4 regions of the Streptomyces sp. NPDC018610 genome follow, and region 3 is predicted to be linked to each of the others. Evidence: riboswitches for the same ligand, from Rfam matches in the RefSeq annotation. Region 3 holds a riboswitch; each other region holds the start of a gene.

Region 1 (4,183 bases), on a different contig from region 3:
AACCTGGTGGGCGCCTTCCTCTCCGTGGAGGTCGCCAACACGATCTCCAAGGGTCTCGTCGACGAGACCGGCATCCGTCCCGAGGTCATCTTCGCCGCCCTGGTCGGCGCGATCCTCTGGAACCTCCTGACCTGGCTGGTCGGGCTCCCGTCCAGTTCCTCGCACGCCCTCATGGGCGGTCTGATCGGCGCCACCATCGCCTCCGCCGGCATGGACGCGGTGCACGGCGGCGTCCTGGTCACCAAGGTCATGATCCCGGCGGTCGCCGCCCCGGTCGTCGCGGGCGTCGCCGCGCTGGCCGCGACCCGGCTGTCGTACACCGTCGGCGGGAAGTCGGACGGCAGGGCGGCCGAGAAGGGCCACCGGGTCGGCCAGATCGCCTCCGCCGGCCTGGTCTCGCTGGCCCACGGCACCAACGACGCGCAGAAGACGATGGGCATCATCACCCTCGCCCTGATCGCCGGCGGCGCCATCGCCCCCGGCTCCAACCCTCCCACCTGGGTGATCCTCTCGGCCGGCCTGGCCATCGCCCTCGGCACCTACATCGGCGGCTGGCGCATCATCCGCACCATGGGCTCGGGCCTCACCGACCTCCAGCCGCAGCAGGGCTTCGCCGCCCAGACCAGCTCGGCCGCCGCCATCCTGGCCTCCTCCCACCTCGGCTTCTCGCTCTCCACCACCCACGTCGTCTCCGGCTCGGTGATGGGCGCGGGCCTCGGCCGCAAGGGCGGTGTGGTCCGCTGGTCCACCGCCGGCCGCATGGCCGTCGCCTGGGTGCTGACGCTGCCGGCCGCGGCGCTGGTCGGCGCGGGCGCGGAGGCCGTGACGGGCCTCGGCGACTGGGGCACCGCGCTGGTCGCCGTGTTCCTGATCGGCTCCAGCGCCGCCATCTGGAAGATCTCCCGCCGCCAGGTCGTCGACCACACCAACGTCGCCGGGACCGGTGACGGGTCCGAGGAGCCGGCCGGCGTGGTGACCCAGGCGATCGCCGCCGTGGCCCCGCCCCCGGCCGCCCCCGCGGCCGTGATCCCCGCCCAGGCCGTCGCCGAGACCGTCGCCGACGTCCCCGCCGCGGCGCCCGCCGTCCCGCTCGCCGGGCCCCCGGCCGTCGCCCTGCTCGCCGAGGAACTCGCGGCGACCATCCCCGCCCCGGCGTCCGCGCCCCGTATCGACATCGACCTCGGCACGACGCCGCCGACGGCCCCCGCGACCGCGGCGGTCCCGCCGGCCGCGACCGTCTGAGTCCCGCACTCCGCTCCCCCAAGGAAGCATCAGCATGAAGATCGACTGGGCAGCCCTCGGCTCCGTCTTCGGCGTCAGCCTCGTGGTCACCGTAGGCCTCGTGGGCCTGTTCACCCTGGGCATCGCCGGCCTCTCCCGCCGCGAGCGGGCCGTCGCCCACGGCGACGGCGGCGGGGCGCTGGCGGTCACCGGCGCGTACGTCTGCTTCGCCGCGTGCGCCGCCGCCGTCGGCTACGGCATCTACCTGATCATGGGCAAGGGCTGAGCGCGGGCCGGACGAGACCGGTCCGGGCCGGTCACGGCCGACCCGGCTGGGACACGACCCGGTCCGGGGCCGACCCGGCCTGTGACTGACCCGTTCCGGACCGGCCACGGCGTCGCGACCCCCTCCCCGACACCCAGCCCCCTCCCCCGCCCCGCGCGGTGGCCGCCGACGAGCGGTCCGCGCGGGGCGGAGCCATGTCCGGCCGTGCGCCCCTGCCCGCCCGCCGTGCCCGCCCTCCGTACCCGCAGGTCGGAGGGCGTCATGGGGCGAACGGCGCACTCGGGCCGGGAGGGCGAGCGCCGTGGGCGCGGTCCGTGGACAGGCATGCGCGGCGCGCGGGAGACGTGTGGGGTGCGCAGGGCGCGCGGGGGCGGTGTGGGCCTCATCTCAGTACCCCGGCGCAGGTCAACGGCAAGTTGACTGGTGTTCGCGGGGCGTGGTGGACTGCCGGGGCCATGTACGGCGGCAGGAGAGGAAGCCCGGTGTGAATCCGGCGCGGTCCCGCCACTGTGACCGGGGAGGAACCTTCCCGGGAGCCAGGAACTCTCACCGCCGGTCTCGTCGAACCAGGGCGTGGACACCCTGAGTGAGGACATATCGCCATGCGCGGCTGCCGACCGAGAGTCACCAGCGACACCCTGACCGCCCCCGCGGCGGGCTGACCCGATGGGTGCCGATCGCGTCTTCGCGTACGGCGCCGCCGCCGGCCTCTTGGGCGACCTCCTCCTCGGCGATCCGCGCCGCGGGCACCCGGTCGCCGCGTTCGGCAGGGCCGCCGGCGCCGTAGAACGCGTGCTGTGGCGCGACCACCGCGGGTGGGGCGCCCTCCACACCGCCGTGTGCGCCGGTGGCGCCGCCGCGCTGGGCGCCGTCGCCGCCCGCGCCGTCCGCACCTCCCCCGCCGCCTCCGCCGCGCTGACCGGCGTCGCCACCTGGGCCGTCGTGGGCGGCACCTCGCTCGCCCGCGAGGCCCGCGCCGTCGGGCGGGCCCTGGAGTCCGGCGACGTCGAGGCCGCCCGGGCCCGGCTGCCGCACCTGTGCGGGCGCGACCCGCAGGCGCTGGACGCCGACGGGATCGCGCGGGCCGTCGTGGAGTCCGTCGCCGAGAACACCTCCGACGCGGTGGTCGGCGCGCTCACCTGGGGCGCCCTCGCCGGCGTGCCGGGGCTCCTCGGGTTCCGGGCGGTCAACACGCTCGACGCGATGGTCGGCCACAAGTCGCCCCGCCACCGGCGCTACGGGTGGGCCTCCGCCCGCCTCGACGACGTGGCCGGCTGGCCCGGGGCGCGGCTGACCGCCGTCCTGGCCACCGCGGCCGGCGGCGATCCGCGTGGGGCCGTACGGGCCTGGCGCGCCGACGCCGGCAAGCATCCGAGCCCCAACGCCGGGCCCGTAGAGGCCTCCTTCGCGGGGGCGCTCGGCGTGCGGCTGGGCGGCACGCTGTCGTACGGGGGGCGTGTGGAGCACCGGCCGGTACTCAACGGTGACGGACGCGCCGTCCAGGTGGCGGACATCGACCGGGCCGTACGGCTCTCCCGGCGCGTGAGCTGGCTCGCGCTCGGCACCTGCGCGGCCGCACGCCTCCTCGGACGCCGCCTCCTCGGCGCCCCGCCGGAGAGCGGGGGCCCCACGCGCACTCCTCCGAGGAAGGGACGTACGTCATGAGCGGCGGTCTGCTCGTCGCCGGAACCACCTCCGACGCCGGGAAGAGCGTCGTCACCGCCGGGATCTGCCGGTGGCTGGTCCGGCAGGGCGTCAAGGTCGCGCCGTTCAAGGCGCAGAACATGTCCCTGAACTCGTTCGTCACCCGCGAGGGCGCCGAGATCGGGCGGGCGCAGGCCATGCAGGCGCAGGCGTGCCGGATCGAGCCGACCGCGCTGATGAACCCGGTGCTGCTCAAGCCGGGCGGCGAGCAGAGCAGCCAGGTGGTGCTGCTGGGCAAGCCGGTCGGCGAGCTGAGCGCGCGCGGCTACCACGGCGGGCGGCAGCAGAAGCTCCTGGGCACCGTCCTGGACTGCCTGGCCGAGTTGCGGGGCACGTATGACGCGGTGATCTGTGAGGGGGCGGGCAGCCCGGCGGAGATCAACCTGCGCCGGACCGACATCGTCAACATGGGCATCGCGCGCGGGGCGCGGCTGCCGGTGCTCGTCGTCGGCGACATCGACCGCGGCGGTGTCTTCGCCTCCTTCTTCGGCACCGTCGCCCTGCTGTCCCCCGAGGACCAGGAGCTGGTCGCCGGGTACCTCGTCAACAAGTTCCGCGGCGACGTCTCGCTGCTGGAACCGGGCCTCGACATGCTGCAGGGACTGACCGGGCGGCGCACCTACGGCGTGCTGCCGTTCCGGCACGGGCTCGGCATCGACGAGGAGGACGGTCTCCGGGTCTCCCTGCGCGGCGCCGTGCGGGAGTCCGTCGTCGCCCCGCCGGTCGGCGAGGACGTGCTGCGCGTCGCCGTCTGCGCGATCCCGCTGATGTCGAACTTCACCGACGTGGACGCGCTGGCCGCCGAACCGGGCGTGGTGGTGCGGTTCGTGGACCGGCCGGAGGAACTGGCCGACGCGGACCTGGTCGTGGTCCCCGGCACTCGCGGCACGGTCCGGGCCCTGCGGTGGCTGCGGGAGCGCGGCCTCGCCGACGCCCTGGTGCGCCGGGCCGCCGAGGGTCTGCCGGTGCTCG
Region 2 (4,183 bases), on a different contig from region 3:
GGCCTGCTCGCGCTGCTGGGCTTCATGGCGATCGCGGCGGGCGTCAAGGTCCAGAACGGCCAGCTGGCCATTCCGCAGCTGTTCGAGGACATGTTCCCGGACTGGTTCACGGGCATCGCCTTCGCGGCCATCGGCATCGGCGCGCTGGTGCCGGCGGCCATCATGTCGATCGCGGCGGCGAACCTTTTCACCCGCAACATCTACAAGGACTTCATCAAGCCGGACGCGACGGCCAAGGAGGAGACCCGGGTCTCCAAGATCGTCTCGCTGCTGGTGAAGGTCGGCGCGCTGGTCTTCGTCCTGACCATGGACAAGACGGTCGCCATCAACTTCCAGCTGCTGGGCGGGATCTGGATCCTGCAGACCTTCCCGGCCCTGGTGGGCGGCCTGTTCACCCGCTGGTTCCACCGCTGGGCGCTGCTGGCCGGCTGGGCGGTCGGCATGGTCTACGGCACCCTCGCGGCCTACGGTGTCGCCTCGCCCACGCAGAAGCACTTCGGCGGCTCGGCCAAGGAGATCCCGGGCATCGGCGAGATCGGCTACATCGGCATGACGGCGTTCGTGCTCAACGTGGTCGTCGCGGTGGTCCTGACCTTCGTCCTCAGGGCGCTGAAGGCGCCCGAGGGCGTCGACGAGACCAGCCCCGAGGACTACACGAAGGACGCGGGCGACGCCGGGGTCGCGGTGGAGCTGCCGCCGGCCACGGCCGGCAGCGCCCACTGATCCCGGCGGACAGCCGACGGGCCGCCGGAGGGCTCTCCGGCGGCCCGTCGCCGTACCGGGGCGGCCCGGAGTCCGGCGGCGCGCCGCCGCCCCCGCACAGCGGGGTCCAGGCCCGTCCCAGGGGCGGGCCGGCGGGCTTCGGGGAGGCCCGCGGGCGCCTCTCCCCGCTCACCCTCGCGTTGCCCCTCTGACACGCTGCGCAGTCACCACGACACAACATATGGGGGTGGCTTCACCACCCGGCACAAGATGTATGCTCGTCCTCGCTGTCGCCGCAGGGGAATCCGGTGCGAATCCGGAACTGTCCCGCAACGGTGTACACGTACACATGTGCCCTGATCGCCGTGTACGTGCGTCAGTCCGAGGACCTGCCGACAGCGCACCCGGCCGTCCGGTCCGGGTGCCGACGTCCGGGCCTCGTGGAATGGGCCGGTGGACGCGACGCCGCGTGCGCTCGTGTGCTGCCGCATGCCCTCGACGAGGCCTCGTGCCGAGCGAGGGAGAGCCCCAAGTGACCATCGCGCCTGCGGATCCGGCTTCAGTCGAGGACCGCTTGGAGACCGACGGTCCCGGTGCCGCGCTGCTGCGGACCCTGACCGAGCTGACCACCGACCTCCCCGACGCCGACCCCGGCCGGGTCGCCGCCGCCGCGCTGCGCGGCCGCTCCGCGCACGCCGACGAGGCCGAGTTGCGCGAGCTGGCCACCGAGGCGTCCGCCGGGCTCATCTCCGAGGACCCCGCCTACTCCCGGCTGGCGGCCAGGCTGCTGACCCTCACCATCCGCGCCGAGGCCGGCTCGCAGGGCGTCACCCGCTTCACCGAGTCCGTCGCCGTGGGCCACCGCGAGGGGCTGATCGCCGACCGGACCGCGGACTTCGTGCGTCGGCACGCCGAGCGTCTCGACGCGCTGGCCGACCCGGCCGCCGACGACCGCTTCGGCTACTTCGGCCTGCGCACCCTGCACAGCCGCTACCTCCTGCGGCACCCGATCACCCGCAAGGTGATCGAGACGCCCCAGCACTTCATGCTGCGGGTGGCGAGCGGCCTCGCCGAGGACGACACCGCCCGCTCCGTGGACGAGGTCGCGGCGCTCTACGGGCTCATGAGCCGCCTCGACTACCTGCCCTCCTCCCCCACGCTCTTCAACTCCGGCACCCGGCACCCCCAGATGTCCTCCTGCTACCTGCTCGACTCCCCGCAGGACGAGCTGGACAGCATCTACGACCGCTACCACCAGGTGGCCCGCCTGTCCAAGCACGCCGGCGGCATCGGCATCGCCTACTCCCGCGTGCGCTCGCGCGGTTCGCTGATCCGCGGCACCAACGGCCACTCCAACGGCATCGTGCCGTTCCTGAAGACCCTGGACGCCTCGGTGGCCGCGGTGAACCAGGGCGGCCGGCGCAAGGGCGCCGCGGCGGTCTACCTGGAGACCTGGCACTCGGACATCGAGGAGTTCCTGGAGCTGCGGGACAACACCGGCGAGGACGCCCGCCGCACCCACAACCTCAACCTGGCGCACTGGGTCCCGGACGAGTTCATGCGCCGGGTGAACGCGGACGCGCCGTGGTCGCTGTTCTCCCCCGCGGACGTGCCCGAGCTGGTGGACCTGTGGGGCGCGGAGTTCGACGCCGCCTACCGCGCCGCCGAGGCGAGGGGCCTGGCCCGCAAGACCATGCCGGCCCGCGAGCTGTACGGCCGCATGATGCGCACCCTCGCGCAGACCGGCAACGGCTGGATGACCTTCAAGGACGCCGCCAACCGCACCGCCAACCAGACGGCCGAGCCGGGCCACGTCATTCACTCCTCGAACCTGTGCACGGAGATCCTGGAGGTCACCGACGACGGCGAGACCGCGGTGTGCAACCTGGGATCGGTCAACCTCGGCGCGTTCGTGACCGGCGGGGAGATCGACTGGGACCGGCTGGACGAGACCGTCCGCACCGCCGTGACCTTCCTGGACCGCGTGGTCGACATCAACTTCTACCCGACCGGGCAGGCGGGCCGCTCCAACGCCCGCTGGCGGCCGGTGGGCCTCGGCGCGATGGGTCTGCAGGACGTCTTCTTCAAGCTGCGCGTGCCCTTCGACTCCGCCGAGGCGAAGGCCCTGTCCACCCGTATCGCGGAGCGGATCATGCTCGCCGCCTACGAGGCGTCCACCGACCTCGCCGAGCGGCACGGGCCGCTGCCGGCCTGGGAGAAGACCCGCACCGCCCGGGGCGTGCTGCACCCCGACCACTACGACGTCTCCCTCACCTGGCCCGAGCGGTGGGCGGCGCTGCGTGAGCGGATCGCGTCCGTCGGCATGCGCAACTCGCTGCTGCTGGCGATCGCGCCGACCGCCACCATCGCCTCGATCGCCGGCGTCTACGAGTGCATCGAGCCGCAGGTCTCCAACCTGTTCAAGCGCGAGACGCTCTCCGGCGAGTTCCTCCAGGTCAACTCCTACCTGGTCGACGACCTGAAGGAGCTGGGCGTGTGGGACGCCCGCACCCGCGAGGCGCTGCGCGAGTCCAACGGCTCGGTGCAGGACTTCGCCTGGATCCCGGCCGACGTACGGGCGCTGTACCGCACGGCGTGGGAGATCCCGCAGCGCGGCCTGATCGACATGGCCGCCGCCCGCACCCCGTTCCTCGACCAGGCGCAGTCGCTGAACCTGTTCCTGGAGACGCCGACCATCGGCAAGCTCTCCTCGATGTACGCGTACGCCTGGAAGCAGGGCCTGAAGACGACGTACTACCTGCGCTCGCGCCCGGCGACCCGGATCGCGCGCGCCGCCCAGGGGCGCACGCGCGACCGGGCCCCGATCCCCGTCCAGCAGCCGGCCGACCCCGACGCCGTCGCCTGCTCCCTCGAAAATCCCGAGTCCTGCGAGGCATGCCAGTGATGACCCCCACCGACCGCACCACCCAGAACCTGCTCGACCCGGGCTTCGAACTGACCCTGCGCCCCATGCGCTACCCCGACTTCTACGAGCGCTACCGGGACGCCATCAAGAACACCTGGCACGTGGAGGAGGTCGACCTCCACTCGGACGTCGCCGACCTCGCCAGGCTGAGCCCGGGCGAGCAGCACCTCATCGGCCGGCTGGTGGCCTTCTTCGCCACCGGCGACTCGATCGTCGCCAACAACCTGGTGCTCACCCTCTACAAGCACATCAACTCCCCGGAGGCGCGCCTGTACCTGTCGCGCCAGCTGTTCGAGGAGGCCGTCCACGTCCAGTTCTATCTGACGCTGCTGGACACCTACCTGCCCGACCCGGACGACCGGGCGGCGGCCTTCGCGGCGGTGGAGAACATCCCCTCCATCCGCGAGAAGGCGGAGTTCTGCTTCAAGTGGATGGACTCGGTCGAGAAGCTGGACCGGCTGGAGACCAAGGCGGAGCGCCGGCGCTTCCTGCTGAACCTGATCTGCTTCGCCGCCTGCATCGAGGGCCTGTTCTTCTACGGCGCCTTCGCCTACG
Region 3 (4,183 bases):
TCGCGTCGAGTCTTGCCTTCCTGCGTGCGGCGTTCGTAGTACGCCTGGGTGCGCGGGTCGTGGCGCAGCCGGGTGAAGACGATGCGGTGCAGGGCGGCATTGGCCTGGCGGTCGCCACCATGGTTGAGCCGGCGCGTGCTCCGGCGGCCAGAGGAGTACTCGATTGGGCTGACTCCGCAAAGGGCAGCAAAGGATGCCTCAGTGTTCAGCCGCTCGGGATTGTCCCCCATGGTGATCAGGAGAGTGACGGCGCTGTCCGGACCGATGCCCACCGGTTCGAGCAGCTGTGGGGCGTGGCGTTCGACGAGCCGGGTCAGGCGCTGGTTCAGCTCATTGATCTGTCCGGTGAGCTGTTCGATGCGCTCGGCGAGCATGCGCAGCGTCAGGTGGGTGGCCTGGGCCACCGCGTCCTCGTCTCCCCCGTCATCGGGTGGGCTGAGGGTCGCGCAGGTGCGGAACAGCTCGGCGTTGCCCAAGCTCGACAACCGTTCCCGCAGGGCGGGGTCGGCGATGACCAGGACGGCCTTGAGCTGGTTGATCGCCTGGGTGCGGGCCTTGACCGCGGAGTCCTTGGCGAGCTTGTACATCCGGGCGCTGTGCACCGGACCGTCACCGGACTTGGCCCGGGCCCGGGCGCGACCGCTGAGCACGGCCCGCGCGGCGGCCTGCGCATCGAGCGGGTCTGACTTTCCCAACTGCCGGCGGGCCGAGCGGTCGGGCCGGTTCACCTCATATACCTCGACCTGCTGCGCTAGCAGGTAGCGGGACAGGCCCGCGCCGAAGGTGCCGGTGCCCTCGACGCCGGCCCGGCGCACCGTCCCCCGCTTGCGGGCCCAGACAAGAAGCTGCCGATAGCCGACTGTCGTTGCCGGAAAGGACTCGGTTCCCAAGATCTTCCCGAGCGGGGAGATCACGGCGGCGACGTGAACCTCGCCGTGCGTGTCCACGCCCAGCACGACTTCTCTCCGCACGAGAGGATCCGTACTGGAGGAGGTGCTGCGCTGTCTGGTCGTCATGGTGGTTCGCCTTCCGGTGGTGACGTGGTGGGTGGATGACACCGGCCCGCTAGGAGCGGTCTGAACCGTGATGGCGCCGGAACTCGGCAAGGCCCCTATTGGGACACGTCCTGGGGCTCGGTACCTGCAGGTGCCATCCCGCAACGACAGTCGACACGCCTGTGACTGGACACTTCGGTCATAGATCTCATGAGTCAGACCCCCGTCCGAGACAGCACTGTGCAACCGTCCCATCGATTCCGGGACAACGGCCTGACCCGACCACAGCCGGATGACCTCGTCGGAACAGGTACTCAACCTGCCCTGGAAGAGCCGACGAGAAGTCAACTCTTCGTCAGCTCCTGACCGGCATCGGCGGACGGCCTGTGACCCGTCGTACCGGAGGTCCTGCCTCCACCATGGCACGAACCGACCTTTCATCAGGTGGATGCCCTACACGGTCCTCGCCCTTGACGTGCGAGCACCGGTGGAAACTCCCCTGTTCGATGTGCGGCGGAATCGCGCCGAGGTGTCTGGCGGGCAGGAAACTGGAGGCGCCCGGGATCGGCACCACGAGCGCGGCCCGTAAGCTGGCCGTGCAGCTGGTTCGCCCCGTCCGCCAGGCGGGATGCGTCGCAAGAGGGAACCCGGCGGGAATCCGGGACTGCCCCGCAGCGGTGAGCGGGAACGACCGCCGTCATACGCACTGGGCCCGAGGAGGGCCTGGGAAGCGACGGTCAGTAGGAGTCCTCCTCGGTGAACGACGAGGACGCGCCCGCGAGTCCGAAGACCTGCCAACTGCCCGCGCCCCTATGTGTGCGCGGTTACACCCCTGCCGCGACTCGCGAAGGAGAGTTGACGTGGCCGACCGGAACGCCACCCTGCCCACCCCCACGAAGCCCCCGGCCGACTCCCGGGTGACGCTCGCGCACATCATGAGCGAGCACGACACCAACCTGTACGGCACCATTCACGGTGGCGTGGTGATGAAGCTGATCGACGACGCGGCGGCGGCTGCCGCCGGGCGGCACGCCGACGGGCCGGCGGTGACCGTGTCCGTCGACCGGATGACCTTCTTGGCCCCGGTGCGCGCCGGCGACCTGCTCACGGTGCACGCCGAGCTGGAACGTGCGGGGAGGACATCCATGACGGTCGGGGTCAGGGTGACCGCCGAGCGGTGGAACGCCGCCGGTCCCGGCACCGAGGTCGCCACCGGGCGGCTCACGTTCGTCGCCATCGATGCCGACGGCAAGCCCCGTCGCGTGTCGGCCCTGGCGGAGGCTGGAGCCGGGTGAGGGCCCACACCCGCCGTTTCCGCGCACAGCGGTTGCGGGGAGTCGTTCTCCGACGCCGGCCCTACGCCCGGCCCGCCTCGCGGTCCGATGGGGCGTCGGGGCCGGTCACCGGGTAGGGGACGAAGGTGCTGCTGTCGGGGTCGATCCGCAGGGCACGTCCGAGCGGCGGTGCGGCGCGTTGGGGGCATCCGAGGCGCTCGCAGACCCGGCAGCCCATGCCGATGGACGTGGCGGCCGAGGCGTTGTCGAGGTCGAGGCCGTCGGAGTACACGAGGCGATGGGCGTGGCGGATCTCGCAGCCCAGGCCGATGGCGTACGTCTTGCCGGGCTCGCCCCACCCGCCGCGGTGCCGGGTGATAGCTCGGGCCGTCCAGAGGTACCGCTGGCCGTCGGGCATCTCGGCGATTTGAACGTGGATGCGGCCGGGGGCGGCGAACGACTCGTAGACGTTCCACAGTGGGCAGGTGCCGCCGGCCCGTGAGAAGTGGAACGCGGTCGCAGACTGGCGTTTGGACATGTTGCCGGCCCGGTCGACCCGGACGAAGGAGAAGGGCACGCCGCGCAGGCGGGGGCGCTGAAGGGTGCTCAGGCGGTGGCAGACGGTCTCGTAGCCGAGGCCGTAGCGGTCGGTGAGGCGCTCGATGTCGTAGCGGAACTCCTCGGCCGCCGTGTGGAAGGCGGTGTACGGAAGAATCAGCGCGGCGGCGAAGTAGTTGGCGATGCCGATGCGGGCCAGCGCGTGGGCGGGTGAACCGGGTTCGAAGTCCTCCTCAGCCAGCCTGCCCAGGCCCTCGTCGTACTCCAGCAGGGCGAGCTGCGTCGCCATGCGGAAGGCACGCTGGCCGGGCCGCAGGCGCGGGGACAGGTGGAGGGTGCGAGTCCGCCGGTCGTAGCGGTGCAGCCGTTCGCCCGGCTCCGCGGCCAGGTGAACGCCATGAGATCGGGCGAGCCTGGCCGTGAGGGCCCCGATCACCTCGCCGGGCCGTACTCCGATCTCGTCGGCCAGGTGCTCGGCGGCGAGGTCGGTGTCGTGGAGATAGTTCTGGCGACGGTAGAAGAAGTCCCGGATCTCCTCGTGCGGCGACGGCGCGGTGCCCCGGTCTCCGTCCCGGCCGTCCGTCACTCCGGCCAGCCGCTCGGACAGGAGCTGGTTGCGGCGGCCCAGTTCGACCAGAACCTGGGCGACCGCGGGCATCCGGGACGCCAGGTCGGCCAGATCGGACTGGGTGACCCTGGCGGCGGTGATCTCTCCCGTCAGCGCCTCGCGCAGGTCGGCCACGAGGCGGGTCGTGTCGCGGGCCGAGAAGAACCCGGGGTCGACGCCGTAGGTCTCGGTCAGCCTGAGCAGGACCGGCACGGTGAGCGGACGGGAGTCGTGCTCCATCTGGTTCAGATAGCTGGGGGAAAGGCCCAGAGAACGGGCGAACTCCGCTTGACTCATTCCGCGTTCCTCACGCAGTCTCCGCAACCGCGCCCCCGCGTAGGTCTTGCTCACCGCCCGTTCCTCCCTGCCGGGGATTTGGTTTGGTGATGGTACGGGATCAACCAGTGGTAGGAGCATTCGCAGACTTGGCAGAACGCTGCCCGAAGATTCGCAGAAGTTGGCTACTGTCCAAGCTTGATGGCACTGAGTGCCAGTGTCAGAGTCATAGTGCGGCCCGCCGGACCCGGCAGACGCCTCTCGGGACCGGGGCACGATTCACTGCCCTGACGTCGGAGCCCTGGGATCCGCGACGTCTGCGCCCGGCAGCATTGCTCACCTTCGTCTCCCGGGATGACGGCGGGCCGCATCACAGCGATTCGACACGCAGTGCCACACCCGTCGTTCAGGACAGGCGGAATTGGCAATCTGCACAGACCGAGAGACGGTGACCGTCATGGCAGAAGCGAGGA
Region 4 (4,183 bases), on a different contig from region 3:
GAGAACTGGTCGGACAAGCCCGGCGTCAGCCCGCTGCGCACCCAGTTCCTCGACGAACTGGAGAAGGTCGGCGGCTGGCCGCGGATCCCGCGGCTTCTCGCGGTCGCCAACGGCGCCGGCGACGGCACGGGCAACGGCATCCAGCCCGGCACGACCGCGGTCAAGGGCAAGGGCCTGGGCATCACCGGTACCGACCTGCGCACGACACCGACCGGCGGCGACACCCTCGCCGCGACGCTCCGCGTCGTCACACAGCAGAAGAACGACGTGTTCATCGAGGACCTCCCGGACATCGACGGCGCCCCCGGCGGCACCCTCGAAAGCTTCCAGATCCTCGCCGACGCCCTCAACAAGGTCATCGGTCTCGGCGTCGACAACCCGGTCAAGGACCACTGCTTCGTCCCGGCCGTCAGCGCGGTCGCCCTCTGCGGCCTTGACACCCACGAAGACCTGTACACGGACATCGACTCCCTCGACCCGGACGAGGCGCGGGTCGACGACTACCTCTGCGCGACGCAGAACGAACGCCACACCAAGGTCACCGAGGAACTCTGCAGCTGGCTTTTGGACCGCCTGCCCAACTGACCGAACCGGGCACCGAGCAGATCACGGAAAAAGCAGCCGGGCCGGACACAGGACACTGTGTCCGGCCCCGCTCATGACGCCCAGCTCACCCAGGCCACCGACACAACCCGTTCCAGGTAGTCCCTTCGAAACGCTCGTCGCCACCGGAACGCACGGGCACACAAGGGCCCGGGCCCCGGCAGTCGCGATGCCGGGCCGCGCCGGTGGGGCGTCGGCCGGGTCAGGCAGCGGGACTGAGGACCAGGGTGGGGGCGGCGGCCCGTGGCCCGGTGGACCGTCGCCGGCCGATGCTGCCGCCGGCGGTGCCCGGCGGCGGCATCGGCCGGCGATGGCTCCGCTCCAGCAGCGGCCAGACGCCCCTATGCAGGTGTCCGTGATGACGGATAGCCCACCGCGGTGCTACTGCGAGGGTTGCGGCCACACGCTCACCTGCGCCATTTCGCCGGCGTGGAAGCGGTGAGCCTCACCGGCTGACGGCGCGCCTTCAGCAGCCGCTGCACGGCTCTGCACAAGACGGCGGTCTCAGCCTACGACTCCGGGCACAGACGGGTGATCGGTCGCAGCTCGTGTCCGCCTCCGGGCTGTGGTGCACGGCTGGTGGAACGACCGGGCGGCCACGGATCGGAATCGCCCGCTTCTGCGTCATCCGCCGCGGCCCGTTCCCCGGGATCACACCCCGCCGGTCGTCAGCCGCCGTCGGCGAGACGGGCGGCCCACTTCTGCTCCACCTTGGCCAGTCGCCAGTACCCCAGCGCGGCCGCCCACACGACCACGAACAGGCCGACGATGATGTACCCGACGTTGTCCAGGTCCAGGTCGGCGATCCAGCCGGTCACCGCATCGCTCAGATCGAGCTTCTCGTGCAGCACCCCGACCAGTTCGATGGTCCCGATCAGGAAGGCAACCGCGATGGACAGGCCGGTGATGGTGAGGTTGTAGAACACCTTGCGCACCGGGTTGGAGAACGCCCACTGGTAGGCGAAGTTCATGAAGGTGCCGTCCAGCGTGTCGAACAGGCTCATGCCCGCGGCGAACAGCAGCGGCAGGCACAGGATCGCGTACCACGGCAGTCCGGCCGCGGCACCGCTGCCCGCCATCACCATCAGGGTGACCTCGGTGGCGGTGTCGAAGCCGAGGCCGAACAGGAAGCCCAGCGGGTACATCTGCCCGGGGCGCGTGATCGACTTGGTGAAACGGCCCAGGACACGGTTCATGAAGCCCCGGGAGTCCAGGTGCTGTTCGAGGGCGTCCTCGTCATACGTACCCGATCGCATCGCCCGAAAGACCCGCAGGATGCCGGCGAGCGCGACGAGGTTGAGCGCCGCGATGAGGTAGAGGAAGGTCCCGGAGACGGTCGTGCCGACCACGCCGAGCGTCTGGTGGGTGCGGGAGTCGTTGTCGAGCAGGGTGCCGGCGACGTGCGCGCCTCCGGCGACCAGGGCGGCCATGGCGATCACTACGCTGGAGTGGCCGAGGGCGAACCAGAAGCCGACCGAGATCGGCCGCTTGCCGTCGGCCATCAGTTTGCGGGTGGTGTTGTCGATGGCGGCGATGTGGTCGGCGTCGAAAGCGTGTCGCATGCCCAGCGTGTAGGCGGTCACGCCGAGGCCGATCCCGAACGCCTTGGAACCTGTCTCGTAGTGCCCCGGCACGACGAGCAGGAACAGGACGCCGAACGCCACGACGTGCAGCGCGGCGATCACCGTCAGGAGTCCGGCGGTTCGGACGGTGTCCTCACGCCGCCAGCGGAAAGGGGTCGGCCCGGTGGGCAGGGTCATGCGGTCACGCTCCAGCACCTCGTGGATCACTTCGTGAAGTGCCGTGGCCGGTCTCCTGGCTTACGGGTGCGCGCGTGTCCGTCCCGGTCTTCCCATCCGCCGGGCGGCGGACAGTGACCGTGCGCTGCTGGGACGGAAACTCCCCGATCACAGTGGCGAGGGCCGCTCCGGTCTGGATCCCTGCACCAGCGAGGGACCGTCACCGGTCTTCCCGAGCACCACGGCCCGGACACGATAGGAGGCTCCGCTCATTGCTGCATAGCTGCGCAGCCGTGCAGGTGCGCAAGATCACAATCGTCCGCCTGCGAAGATGGCCCCATGCACCTGGTCCCTTCAGAGCGCGCCGGCCGACGCAGCATCGACGGCCATCGGGTCTGCGACGCCATCGCCGCCATCGGTGAGCCCGGCCACGTCCACGCCTGGGCCGAGCGGTTCTCCCTGCTCTCCGACCCCGGACGCCTCGCCCTGCTCATGGCTCTGCACCGAACCGGCCCGCTCGCGGTGTCGGACCTCGCGATCGCGACCGGCATGAACGATCCCGCCGTCTCCCAGGCCCTGCGCCTGCTGCGCGCCGCCGGTGTCGTGGCGGGCGAGAAGGAGGGACGTGTGGTGCGCTACCGGATCGTCGACCCGATCACTTCCGACCTGCTGGAACGCTGCAAGCCACTTGGCCGGGCAATCTGACCGCCCGAGGAGCTCAGCCGGTGCTCGCCTCCACGCCGTCGGCATCGCGCCGCTTCGGCGAGCTGAGGGATCTCGCGGCACCCAGGTCCTCTCAGGGCGTGCCGCCTTCAGCGACATCAGACCAGTGTTCCTGGGCGACTTAAACCGCGAACCCATGGCCGCCTTCCTCGCCTGTCGCTTCGTCGGGTTCGGCATCCCGTGCGTGTCGGCGCGCCCTCACCGCGGGCGTCCCGGTTCGAGTGAGGTCGGGGGCGGAACGCGACATGGAGGCTGCGCGGGTTCCTGGCGCGCGTGTCCGCCCCGCCCCCGACTGCACCACACCTACCCCGAAATCCCTTCCGGACGCGTTCGCCCGATGCGGCCGCCGGCCATTCGTCGGACAAGCCGACAGGGCCCAGCCGTTGCCGACTGGGCCCTACCGGGGGGATGTGTTCGATGTCAGGTCACCATCGGTACCAGCGGCCGCGGCCGCCGCCTGCGTTGGTGGAGCGCATCACGAAGCCGAGCAGCCACACCACCAGGACGATCAGCGCCACCCGCCACAGGATCTTCAGGGCGAAGCCGGCACCGCGGCCTGGTCGCCCCCGCCTGAGCCGACCCAGCCGTCTGCCCGGCCCGGCCGTTGCCGGGCCGGGCGGGCGTGTGGTGGAGCAGCCCCTCACCCGGGGGCTGCTTCGGGGCTGTCCTCACGCACCGTGGGACCTGCCGCGCACACCACTCCTCGTGCCCGGCGGCCCAGGCCCCCGGAGGCGGGGCCATGGCGCCGTCGCGCATGTCGGCGTTGAGCGGGACGAGGAAGGCGGCGGTGCTCTCGTCCAGGCCGGCCGCGAGGAGTTGCTCGCGCTCCTGCTCGGAGGCCAGCGCCTGGCAGCGCACCGGCTTGCCGAGCACCTCGGCCGCGGTGGCGGCGAACTCCTCGAAGGACCAGCCCACGCCGCCGGGGAGTTCGGACGCCCTGCCCTCGTGGCCGGGCGTGGACGGGACGACGACGGCGGCTTCGGCGAAGTCCTCGCGCGGGGCGGTGGCGATCCGCCGTCGCCGATGCCGTGGGCGATGACGCCGCGCGCGCGGGCACCGGCGAAGTCCTGCGTGTGGTTCTCGGAACACCAGCCATCGACCTCGGACGGCGCCCCGCC

What was found. Region 3 has a riboswitch for cobalamin ahead of ACH5A8_RS06855 (acyl-CoA thioesterase). Riboswitches for the same ligand answer to the same signal wherever they lie in the genome.
Region 1: another riboswitch for cobalamin. It lies ahead of ACH5A8_RS00255 (cobalamin biosynthesis protein); the one in region 3 lies ahead of ACH5A8_RS06855 (acyl-CoA thioesterase).
Region 2: another riboswitch for cobalamin. It lies ahead of ACH5A8_RS27585 (ribonucleoside-diphosphate reductase subunit alpha); the one in region 3 lies ahead of ACH5A8_RS06855 (acyl-CoA thioesterase).
Region 4: another riboswitch for cobalamin. It lies ahead of ACH5A8_RS25655 (HoxN/HupN/NixA family nickel/cobalt transporter); the one in region 3 lies ahead of ACH5A8_RS06855 (acyl-CoA thioesterase).

The regions. Positions count from the first base shown of each region.
Region 1 covers NZ_JBISAL010000001.1:50,319-54,501, forward strand. The annotation lists gene ACH5A8_RS00245 (anion permease) at 1-1,242, shown strand, start outside; gene ACH5A8_RS00250 (hypothetical protein) at 1,277-1,507, shown strand; cobalamin riboswitch at 1,930-2,074, shown strand; gene ACH5A8_RS00255 (cobalamin biosynthesis protein) at 2,174-3,172, shown strand; gene ACH5A8_RS00260 (cobyric acid synthase) at 3,169-4,183, shown strand, end outside.
Region 2 covers NZ_JBISAL010000011.1:251,400-255,582, reverse strand. The annotation lists gene mctP (monocarboxylate uptake permease MctP) at 1-723, shown strand, start outside; cobalamin riboswitch at 960-1,114, shown strand; gene ACH5A8_RS27585 (ribonucleoside-diphosphate reductase subunit alpha) at 1,235-3,607, shown strand; gene ACH5A8_RS27580 (ribonucleotide-diphosphate reductase subunit beta) at 3,607-4,183, shown strand, end outside.
Region 3 covers NZ_JBISAL010000002.1:323,917-328,099, forward strand. The annotation lists gene ACH5A8_RS06850 (IS110 family transposase) at 1-1,016, opposite strand, end outside; cobalamin riboswitch at 1,582-1,809, shown strand; partial or broken gene ACH5A8_RS06855 (acyl-CoA thioesterase) at 1,931-2,260, shown strand; gene ACH5A8_RS06860 (short-chain fatty acyl-CoA regulator family protein) at 2,352-3,785, opposite strand; gene aceA (isocitrate lyase) at 4,168-4,183, shown strand, end outside.
Region 4 covers NZ_JBISAL010000010.1:240,329-244,511, forward strand. The annotation lists gene ACH5A8_RS25650 (esterase/lipase family protein) at 1-585, shown strand, start outside; gene ACH5A8_RS25655 (HoxN/HupN/NixA family nickel/cobalt transporter) at 1,272-2,363, opposite strand; cobalamin riboswitch at 2,391-2,601, opposite strand; gene ACH5A8_RS25660 (ArsR/SmtB family transcription factor) at 2,682-3,047, shown strand; gene ACH5A8_RS25665 (hydrophobic protein) at 3,491-3,649, opposite strand.